DNA from 3 places in the Sphingomonas abietis genome. Region 2 is predicted to be linked to each of the others. Evidence: riboswitches for the same ligand, from Rfam matches in the RefSeq annotation. Region 2 holds a riboswitch; each other region holds the start of a gene.
What was found. A riboswitch is a leader RNA that binds a small molecule or an ion and turns the genes downstream of it on or off. The one in region 2 is predicted to bind cobalamin.
Positions count from the first base shown of each region.

Region 1: another riboswitch for cobalamin. It lies ahead of PBT88_RS01975 (acyl-CoA thioesterase); the one in region 2 lies ahead of PBT88_RS15060 (TonB-dependent receptor plug domain-containing protein).
Region 3: another riboswitch for cobalamin. It lies ahead of metE (5-methyltetrahydropteroyltriglutamate--homocysteine S-methyltransferase); the one in region 2 lies ahead of PBT88_RS15060 (TonB-dependent receptor plug domain-containing protein).

Region 1 covers NZ_CP115174.1:396,276-399,805, reverse strand. The annotation lists gene PBT88_RS01980 (murein hydrolase activator EnvC family protein) at 1-824, shown strand, start outside; gene PBT88_RS01975 (acyl-CoA thioesterase) at 855-1,604, opposite strand; cobalamin riboswitch at 1,752-1,964, opposite strand; gene PBT88_RS01970 (LysR family transcriptional regulator) at 2,023-2,919, opposite strand; gene PBT88_RS01965 (alpha/beta fold hydrolase) at 3,008-3,530, shown strand, end outside.
Region 2 covers NZ_CP115174.1:3,186,659-3,190,188, forward strand. The annotation lists gene PBT88_RS15060 (TonB-dependent receptor plug domain-containing protein) at 1-718, opposite strand, end outside; cobalamin riboswitch at 893-1,118, opposite strand; gene PBT88_RS15065 (phosphoenolpyruvate carboxykinase (GTP)) at 1,187-3,043, opposite strand; gene PBT88_RS15070 (putative bifunctional diguanylate cyclase/phosphodiesterase) at 3,252-3,530, opposite strand, start outside.
Region 3 covers NZ_CP115174.1:1,580,125-1,583,654, forward strand. The annotation lists gene metE (5-methyltetrahydropteroyltriglutamate--homocysteine S-methyltransferase) at 1-1,582, opposite strand, end outside; cobalamin riboswitch at 1,844-2,061, opposite strand; gene PBT88_RS07770 (hypothetical protein) at 2,164-2,469, opposite strand; gene PBT88_RS07775 (L,D-transpeptidase family protein) at 2,484-3,530, opposite strand, start outside.

The sequences.
Region 1 (3,530 bases), 1.6 Mb from region 2:
TGCAGACGATGGCGCGCCGCCCGCCGGCGCTCGCCATCGCCCAGCCTGGTTCGATCGACGATATCGTCCATATCCGGCTGCTGCTCGCCGATACCCTGCCGGTGATCCAGGCCCGCACCGCCGGGCTGCGCGCCGATCTCGACCGGCAGACCCAGCTGCGCGGCGATGCCGAGCGGGCGATCGCCGCTCTCGCCGCCAGCCAGACGCTGCTCGGCCAGCGGCAGGCCGAACTCGGCAAGGTCGAGCAGACCGCCCTTCGCCGATCGCAACGGCTCGCCGATCAGGCGGCCGACGAACGGCAGCATGCCCTCGGTCTCGGCGAGGAAGCGCGCGACGCCGCCGACCGGATGCAGACGCTGGAAAATGCCGGCGACGTGCGCGCCCGCCTCGCCAGGCTGCCCGGCCCCGAACTGCGCCCGGCCGGCGCCGACGACGCCCTGCCCGGCGCCGATGGCCCGCCGCGCTATGCGCTTCCGGCATCGGGCGAGGTCGCGACCGGATTCGGCGAGGTCGCCCCGTCGGGCGTGCGATCGCGCGGCCTGACGCTGGCCACCGCGCCGGGCGCCAGGGTCACGGCCCCGGCCGCGGGTATGATCGTCTTCGCCAAGCCCTTCCGCAGCTATGGCCAGGTCGTCATCATCGCCCATGGCGGCGGCTGGACGACCACCGTGACCGGGCTTGCCGCGATCGACGCGAAGGTCGGCCAGCGCGTGGCGCGGGGCGATGCCCTGGGCACTGCCGGCGCGAGCGTGCCGCTGATCACCACCGAATTGCGGCGCGACAACCACCCGATCGACATCGTCGCCATGGCCCAGGCGAACTGATCCGGGACGTCACGCCATCGGGATCACCGGTCAGCCGGCCGACACGGCCTGCGCGACGGAGGCGTGGTGCGGCGTCGGGCGGCCATGCTCGTCCACCGACACCATCGTGAACGCCGCCGTCGCCGCATGACGGCGTTCGCCGGTCAGCAGATTCTCCGCCCACAATTCGATCCCGATGCGGATCGAGCTGCGCCCGGCCTTCTGCACCTCCGAGATCGTCTCGATCATCTCGCCCTCGCGGATCGGCGAGCGGAAATCGATGCGATCGGAGGCCGCCATCACGATCACCGCGCGGCTGAACCGGGTCGCCGCGATGAACGCCGCCTTGCCCATCAGCTTGAGCGCATCGCCGCCATAGAGCGTGCCATAATGGTTGGTCTGGGTCGGGAAGACGATATCGACCATGCGCAGCCGGCCATCGGCGGCGGCGGCGAGGGCCGCGACCGGCGGCAGCGGCAACCGCGTCTCCGGGCCCTTGACCGCGACCAGCGTGAACGTCCCCCGCGTGCAGAGCCGGCGTTCCGCGCTGACCGTGCCCTCGGCGATCAGCTCGACCTCGATGTCGATCGAACTGCGCCCGACGCGGACGACATGGCCGCTCGCCTCGATGATGTCGCCGGTGTGGGCGGGCGCCGCGAAATCGATCTTCTCGGACGATGCCGTCACGAACGGCGCACGGCCGTGACGGGCCGCGACCAGAAACGCGATCTTGTCCATATGCGCCAACGCGACGCCGCCGAACAATGTGCCGTGGTGATTGGTATCACCCGGAAAAACCATGTCGATCAGTTGGATCGATGTGCCGTCGCCTGCTACCGCCATAGGTCTCGCTTCGCTCGCGCAATGCGGTCGGGCGCCGACGCGCGGCCAGCCGGGCACCCCGCGCAGGCCGATAGTCCGGCGGCCAGACCGGACACCCCGCCGGTGGTCGTTATCGCGTCGGAGGCAGGTCTCCTGGCTTGCGGATCGTCACGACCACCCAGGCCTTCCCGGCGCCGCACGGCACCAGTGACACCGAACAGGGTTGTCGCTCACCGCTTACAGTTGCGGGGGCAGCACCGGAATCCGCACCGGAGTGCATCACCGATTTCCCGTCTTAGCCTCATCCATGGGATGAGGAACCTCGACGCCCCGTCCTTCGCAACCGCACGCACCTGCGTCAAGCGCGTCCGTCCGGTTGCGCGCCATCCGGTCAACTTCACCCGACCACATGGGCATGGCTGCGCGCTTCGGAGAGGAAATGACGGCCAGCGGGGGACAGGCTCTTGTGTCGATAGGCGATCGCCATCCGGACGATGGGCTGCACATCGCTCAATTCGCAATAGCTCACGCCCTGGATCATCACCATCCGCATCGCCGCCGGCACCAGCGAAACCCCCAGTTCCGCCGCGACGAACGCCAGAACCGACGCGATCTGCGGCGCCGACTGGCCCAGTTCCGGCTCGAAGCCCGCCGTGCGACACGCCACCACCGCCGCATCGAAGATGCTCGGCCCCATGTCGCGCGGGGTCAGGACGAAGGCCTCGCCGGCCAGTTCCGACAGCGCCAGCACGCCGCGGGCCGCGGCGGGATGCGCCGATGGGAGAGCGGCCACCATCGGCTCCTCGTCGAGCACGTCGATGTGCAGACCGTCGAGTTCGACGGCATCCGGGCGGAGGAACGCCGCATCGAGCAGATCCTCCTGAAGCGAGGCGATGAGATCGAGCGAATTGCCTTCGCGCAGCGTCAGCTCGACGCCGGGAAAGCGGCGGCGATAGGCGCGGATGATGCTCGGCACGATCGGATTGAACGCCGCCGATCCGGTGAAGCCCACCCGCAGCGCCCCCATTTCGCCGCGAGCGGCGCGCTGCGCGCCGTGGATCGCAGCCAGCGCCAGATCGGGAAAATTGCGGACGCCGGCATAGAAGGCCTCGCCCGCCTCGGTCAGTTCCGCGCCCTGTGGGATGCGATGGAACAGCCGGGTGCCGATCTCGTCCTCCAGATCCCGGATCTGCTGGCTCAGCGGCGGCTGGCCGATGCCCAGCCGCCGGGCCGCGCGGGTGAAATTCCCCTCCTCGGCGACCGCCAGAAAATAGCGGACATGTCGCAACTCCATCGCTATCTCCAAAACATATCATGTTCGCCGATTCGAGATATTAGACAGATATCGACGGCGGCGCCACATGCGTGTCCGGAGACATTGCATGTTCACTGATTTTGAAGCGTTCGGCCTCGTTCACTCTCATCATGACGAGGGCTTCGACGGCCCCTTCGACCAGCCCGACATCGGCGAGATGATCGAAGCCCGGGACATGCTGACGCCGACCGTGTTCCTCCCCGGCCTGCTCTGCGACGCCAGCCTGTGGCGGACCCAGATCGACACGCTGGCGGGCAGCGTCGCGCCGATGGTCGCCGACCTGACCCTGGATGACAGCATCGCCGCCATGGCGCGGCGGGTGCTGGCATCGGCGCCGAACCGCTTCGCGTTGGTCGCGCTCTCGATGGGCGGCTATGTCGCGCTCGAAATCATGCGCCAGGCGCCCGAGCGCGTCACCCGGCTGGCGCTGATCGACACGAGCGCGCGGGCCGACACCCCCGAACGCGCCGCCGTCCGCCGCGCCGGCATGTCCTCGCTGGCGCGCGGCAAGTTCGTCGGCATCACGCGGGCGCTGCTGGATACGCTGGTCCATCCGGAAAAGACCGTCGGCCCGGTCGCGGATACCCTCC
Region 2 (3,530 bases):
GGAAATTGGGCGCGACCGTCCAGATCGCCTTGCCGGAGGCGCCGACCTGATCGGCCCCGACATCGCGCGAGCCGCCCTCGGCGGTCGGATAACCGCGCGTGTGGAGCGCGGTGCCGGTGAAGGCGTAATCGAGATCGCCCTTCACCCCGGCGACGCGGGCCGCCCCGTCCACCGTGCCCATCGAGCCGCCCTCGGCGCGCAGCGAGACGCCGGGCGCCTCGGCACCGGTGCCGGTGATGTAGTTGATCACGCCGCCGATCGCGTCCGATCCATAGAGCGAGGATTGCTGGCCGCGCAGCACCTCCATGCGCGCGGCGGGATCGGCGAGGATCGTGCCGAAGTCGAACTCGCCGGTCGAGGGATCGGACACCTCGATGCCGTCGACCAGCACCATGGTCTGGTTCGCCTCGGCGCCGCGGATGCGGATCTGGGTCTGGCCGCCGATCGCGCCGGTACGGCTGACGTCGACGCCGGGCACGTCGCGCAGCGCATCCGACAGCACGCGGGTCTGGCGCTGTTCGAGCGCCTGGGCGTCGATCACCGTCACGGATGCGCCGAGCAGGTCGGTCGGGATCGCATCGCCGGAACGGGTCGCGGTGACGACGATCGTGTCGCCATTGGCATCGGTGCCGGGCAAGGCGGGATTGCTCTGCGCGTAGGCCGGCATGGCCGGCAGGGCGGCGCCGAGCGCGAGGATGGTGGCGATGGTCGTCTTCAAAATCTGTCCCCCGGGCGCTGAGCGACTTCGGGCGGGGGCTTCCGTCGCGGACGGCCGGCGCAAGGGACAGACGCGCGCCGGTGGCACCCCTCCCCCACAACCGATGCGGCCCCTGCCGCACACACGTCGCTCAGACGGGCAAACCGTGCCGTGGCTTCTCCCTGAGCCAAGGCAAGAGCGACCTCATCGCCGGCAGGTTTCCTGGCTCACGGGTCGTCGCACGATGCACGCCTTCCCAGGCCGTCAGGCCCAGTGGCCGGCCCGTCCGCGAGGACGGGGCCGAAGTGCATCGCGCTCTCCGCTTACAGTTGCAGGGACAGCCACGGAATAGGGCAGCGAACCACCCGCACCGCGTTCCCTATTAAGCCCCTCGCGGGGCACCGGCGCGATCACGGGGGATCGGCCGAAGCCCTTCCCCCTTGCGGCGGCCCTATACCGGGATTCGGCCGATCCGCCAGACAGAAAAGCTCAGGCGGGTTCACCGAGCCGCTGCTCCAGCCGCGCCTGCTCGTCGCGGATCGCATGGGGCACGCGATCGCCGAGCCTGGCGAGATCGCGCGCCGACAGGCTGGCCTCCTCGCGCCAGACATCCGCGTCCACCGCCAGCAGTTCGGCAAGCTTCGCGGGTTCGAGCGAAAGGCCGTCGAGATCGAGCGAGGCCGGCGCCGGCACCCGGCCGATCGGGGTATCGATCGCCTCCGCCTCGCCCTCGATGCGATCGACGATCCACTTGAGCACGCGGCTATTCTCGCCATAGCCCGGCCACAGGAACTTGCCGTCGGCGCCCTTGCGGAACCAGTTGACCAGATAGATGCGCGGCAGATGCCCCGGATTGGAGGCGGCCGAACGGCCCATCTTCAGCCAGTGCCCGAGATAATCGGCCATGTTGTAGCCGCAGAAGGGCAGCATCGCGAACGGATCGCGGCGCAATTCGCCGACCTTGCCCTCGGCCGCCGCGGTGCCCTCCGACGCGATGTTGGCGGCGAGATAGACGCCATGCTGCCAGTCGAACGCCTCGGTGACGAGCGGCACCGCGGTCGCCCGGCGCCCGCCGAACAGGATCGCCGAGATCGGTACGCCGGCCGGATCTTCCCATTCGTCGGCGATCGACGGGCATTGATCGGCCGGCGCCGTGAAACGGGCATTGGGATGCGCGGCGGGTTTGCCCGCGGCCGGATCCCAGCGCTGGCCTTGCCAGTCGATCATGCCGACGGCCGGCGGCGCATCGGTCAGCCCTTCCCACCAGACATCGCCGTCGTCGGTCAGCGCGGTATTGGTGAAGATGCAATTGGCGAACAGCGTATCGACCGCATTCCTATTGGTCTTGATCCCCGTCCCCGGCGCCACGCCGAAGAAACCGGCTTCCGGATTCACCGCATAGAGCCGGCCGTCCCTGCCGAAGCGCATCCAGGCGATGTCGTCACCGATCGTCTCGGCGGTCCAGCCCGGCACGGTCGGCTCCAGCATCGCCATGTTGGTCTTGCCGCACGCGCTCGGGAAGGCGGCGGCGACATAATGGACCTGCCGGGCGGGGCTGGTGAGCTTGAGGATCAGCATATGCTCGGCCAGCCAGCCGGCATCGCGCGCCATCACGCTGGCGATCCGGAGCGCGAAGCATTTCTTGCCGAGCAGCGCATTGCCGCCATAGCCCGAACCATAGGACCAGATTTCGCGCGTCTCGGGATAATGGACGATATATTTGTCGTCGTTGCACGGCCACGGCACATCCGCCTGCCCCGCCGCCAGCGGCATCCCGACGCTGTGGACGCAGCGGACGAAGAAGCCGTCGTCGCCCAGCATGTCGAGCGCCGGCTGCCCCATCCGCGTCATGATCTTCATCGAGACGACCACATAGGGACTGTCCGAAAGCTCGACGCCGATCGCGCTCTGCTCCGATCCGATCGGCCCCATGCAATAGGGCACCACATAGAGGGTGCGGCCCTTCATGCAGCCGTCGAACAGCGGATCGAGGGTGGCGCGCATCGCGGCCGGATCGCGCCAGTTGTTGGTCGCGCCGGCATCGGACTCGTCCTCCGAGCAGATGAAGGTCCGGCTCTCGACGCGGGCGACGTCGCGCGGATCGGAGCGGGCGTGGAAGCTGTTGGGGCGCCTGGCCGGATCGAGCCGCGTCAGCGTGCCGGCCTCGACCATAATCGCGGTCAGTTCGGCCCATTCCTCATCGGAGCCGTCGCACCAGCGGATCGCATCGGGCTTGGTCAGCGCCGCGATATCCTCGACCCAGGCGATCAGCGCGCGATGGTTGGTGGGGACCGGCGCTTCGGGCTCCGGGGTGTCGGCCTCTGGGGATTTGATCAGCGTCGCCATTCCGTGCTCCCGTTGCGGCACGCGAACGATGCGCCATGCCGGCCTGTACCGCGGCCGCAGAGCGCGCCAAAAGCGCGACTCTCGGCCGGAATGGAGCGGTTGTAACGACCGTGGACGGCGGCCGCCTCATGACAACGGTGGTAACGTCCGGCGCTTCTGGAACATCATCGGGAAAGTGCGGTTTCGCGCGGCTGTGGCCGCGCGAAGGTCAGCGTCCGATCGCGCGGATCGGCGGCAGTTCGATCGGCGCCGGCGGTGGGATCAGGCGCTGCACCGGCGCGCTGACCGTCGGCATCACGTCCCGCCGCTGATCCTTCAACAGGCGCGCCACACCCTCGGTGGTCAGCGGCCGGCTGAACAGGAAGCCCTGGATGCTGCTGCACCCCTGCGAACGCAGCGCCGCAAGCTGCTCCGAATCCTCGACCCCCTCGGCGGTCGTCTCCATGTCCAGCGCGCCGGCCAGATCGACGATCGCCCGCACGATCGC
Region 3 (3,530 bases), 1.6 Mb from region 2:
CCGCCTTGGTGAAGGCGAAGCCGGCCAGCTGCTCGCCGAAATATTGCACCATGTCGTTGCGCTCGAACTCGCCATGGACGAGCACGTCGATGCCGATCTCCTCCTGCCAGCGGATCGCGCGTTCGGTTTCCTCGCGCAGGAAGCGCGTATAGCCGGCCTCGTCCAACTCGCCCTTGCCAAAAGCGGCGCGGGCCTTCCGCACCTCGGCGGTCTGCGGGAAGGAGCCGATCGTGGTGGTCGGCAGCGGCGGCAGGGCGAGGATCGCCTGCTGCTGGCGGATGCGCTCGGCGAACGGCGCCGCGCGTCGCGTCCAGTCGATATTGACCGTGGCGAGGCGGGCGCGGACGGCCGGATCGTTGGTCAGCGGCGACGTCCGGCGTGCGTGGATCGACGCGCGATTGGCGGCCAGCATGTAGGCGACGGCGCCGCGGCCCTCGTTCAGCGCCTTGGCGAGCAGCGCCAATTCCTCGATCTTCTGCACGGCGAAGGCGAGCCAGTCCTTCACCTGCGGATCGAGCTTGGTTTCCAGCGCGAGATCGATCGGGGTGTGGAGCAGCGAGCAGGAGGGCGCGATCAGCAGCTTGCGCCGCGCCTTGGCGATCGGCTCGAGCCGGTCGAGCAGGGCGGAGAGGTCGGCCTTCCAGATGTTGCGGCCATCGATCACGCCCAATGACAGCAGCAGGTCTTCGCGCGCACCGGCGAGTACGGCATCCAGCTGTTCGGGCGCGCGGACGAGATCGACGTGCAGGCCGGCGACCGGCAGGGCCAGCGTGGCGGCGAGATTGTCGCCGAGCGCGCCGAAATAGGTGGCCAGCATCAGCTTGAGGCCGGTCAGTTCGTTGGCGAAGCGATCATAGGCGGTGGCAAAGGCCGCGCGCTGGCGATCGTCGAGATCGAGGACGAGCGCCGGCTCGTCGATCTGCACCCAGTCGGCGCCTTCATTCTGCAGCTTGCGGAGCAGATCGACATAGACGGGCAGGATCGCCGGCAGCAGCGTCAGCGGATCGAAGCCCGGCTGCTTGGACTTGGCGAGCAGCAGGAAGGTGACCGGGCCAAGGATCACGGGGCGGGTGTGATGGCCGAGCGCCTTGGCCTCCCGGAACTCGTCGACCGCCTTGGTCGAGCTGAGCTGGAACGACTGGTTCGGCGTCACCTCCGGCACCATGTAGTGATAGTTGGTGTCGAACCACTTGGTCATTTCCTGCGCGGGAACGTCGGCGGCGGCGCCACCATGGCTATGGGCGCAGCCTGCCTCGTCCTGCGTCCCGGTCTGGAGGCCGCGGGCCATCGCGAAATAGATTTCCAGCGAATCCGCGGTGCCCAGCGCGCGATAGAGGGCGGGGATCGCGCCGACCATCACGCTGGCATCCAGCACCTGATCGTAGAAGGAGAAATCGCCGGAGGGCATGATGTCGAGGCCGAGCGCCGCCTGTCGCTCCCAGGTGGCGGCGCGCAGGCTGCGCGCGGTATCGAGCAGGGCGGCCTTGTCGGTCTTGCCGGCCCAATAGGCCTCGACGGCGGTCTTCAGTTCACGGCGGGCGCCGATGCGCGGAAAGCCGAGATTGGAAACGAGAACGGACATGATTCTTCTCCTTCGGCAAACCAGGATCGGCCTGCCGTTGTGGTCGTGACGGATGGTGAGAGGGGGCGCGGGCGCGCCGCGTCAGGCCGACGCGACGCGCCTGCGCATTCGGATCGGGTAGAAGGGGAGAGGGATCAGCATCGGCCTTGCACCACAATGAGGGCGGAAGGCCGAGCGGACATCGCGCGATATCGTCGACGCGTGCGAAGGCACGACGCCAGGCGCTGGTCGCGCGATCCACCGGAGGCACCCCCGTCCGAGGAACGTTATCGCGACGAGGCAGGTCTCCTGGCTCGCGGGTCAACACGCCGGCCCCGGTCTTCCCGGCGGACGGATCCGCCAGTGACACGATAAGGGGCCGCCGCTCACCGCTTACAGTTGCGGGGGCAGCGCCGGATTCCGCCCGAAGGCGCCACCGGCTTCCCGTCTTAGCCCCGCCGCCATCGCTGGAGCGGGGAACCTCGACGCGACGGGTTAGACACCGGCGCGGCGTGGCTGTCAATCGGGATATAAAGACATCCTTATGTCTTCATATCCCGATGAGGATTGCGTTGCGTGGGGCCGAAAGCGTCCCCTGTGGCCTATTGGCTGTTACCGGCTGCGTTCGCGTCATTGGCGGCTGACGAGGTGCGCGATGTCATGCCCACCGCATCGGCATCATCGCTCATCTGCTGATCCGCCGTCGGTTCGGGGGCGGGCTTGGGCTTGGCGACCACCGGCTTGGGCGGTGCGACCACGGGCTCGGGCGCAGGCGCGACCGGGAGGGGCGGCGGCGGCGCAGCCGGCTCCGTGGTCTGGTTTTCGGGTGGTGCTTCAGGAGTCTTGTGGCAGCCCGCGAGGAGCGTGATGCCGGCGAGCAGGATCAGCACGGAAGAGCGGATGGTCATGATGGTCCCGTTTCTCATTGGGCGGCGGTCATGGTCTTGGCGCGGTTGGCGCTGGTCGCCAGCCGATCGGCGAGTTGTCCGTCCCAGCCATAGGGATCGGCGAGGAAGGTCACCTTGCCGTCGGCATTGGCATAAGCTGTCCAGTAAAGCAGATAGACCGCGACCGGCATGTCGAGCCGGGCGCGCACCGTGTCGCCCTTGGCGAGCGCCGCGTCCACCGCGTCCGGCCCCCAGTCCGGCGTGGTATCGAGCATCGCCTTGGCGAGCTCGACCGGATGCGCCAGCCGCACGCAGCCATGGCTGGCCAGCCGGCTGTAGCGCCCGAAGGTGCTCTGCGAGGGGGTGTCGTGGAGATAGACGCCATAACTATTCTCGAAATCGAACTTCACCCGGCCGAGCGCGCTCTTCGATCCGGCCTGCTGCTGGAGCCGTGCGCCGCTGCCGGTGCCGATGACGCGGAAGCCGTGCGCCTTGAGATAGCCCGGATGCGCGCGCTCCTTGGGCCATAATTCCTTGGTGGCGATCGAGGTCGGCACGTTCCACGGCGGATTCAGCACGATGCTGTGGATCATCGAGGAGAGCATCGGCGTCTCGTCGCCGGGGCGGCCGGTCACAGCCCGCATCGACATCACCGGCTTGTCGGCATCGAACATGGTCAGCACCGCCGCGGCGATGTTCACCTGCACGCGATGCTGGGGCAGCTCCGCCGGCAGCCAGCGCCAGCGCTCCATATTGGCCTCGATCTGGCGGACGCGATCATGGGCGCTGACGTTGAGCGCGGCCAGGGTGGCGGCGCCGATCGTGCCGGTCGGCTCCAGCCCGTAGCGGCGCTGGGCGCGCTGGACCGCGGCGCTCAGGTCGTCGTCATAGCGGGCCGGCCCCTTGGGAAGCGCGCTATCCTCGATCGCGAGGCGACGGCGCAGCAGCGCGACGGCATCGCCGGTGGCGCCGGGCACGAGCCCGGTCGCATTCGGAACGGTCGGCCAGCCACCGCTCTGCTCGATCGAACGATAGCTGGTGAGCGCCTTCCGCAGCGTGTCGTAACCCGACCAGGGCGGCGG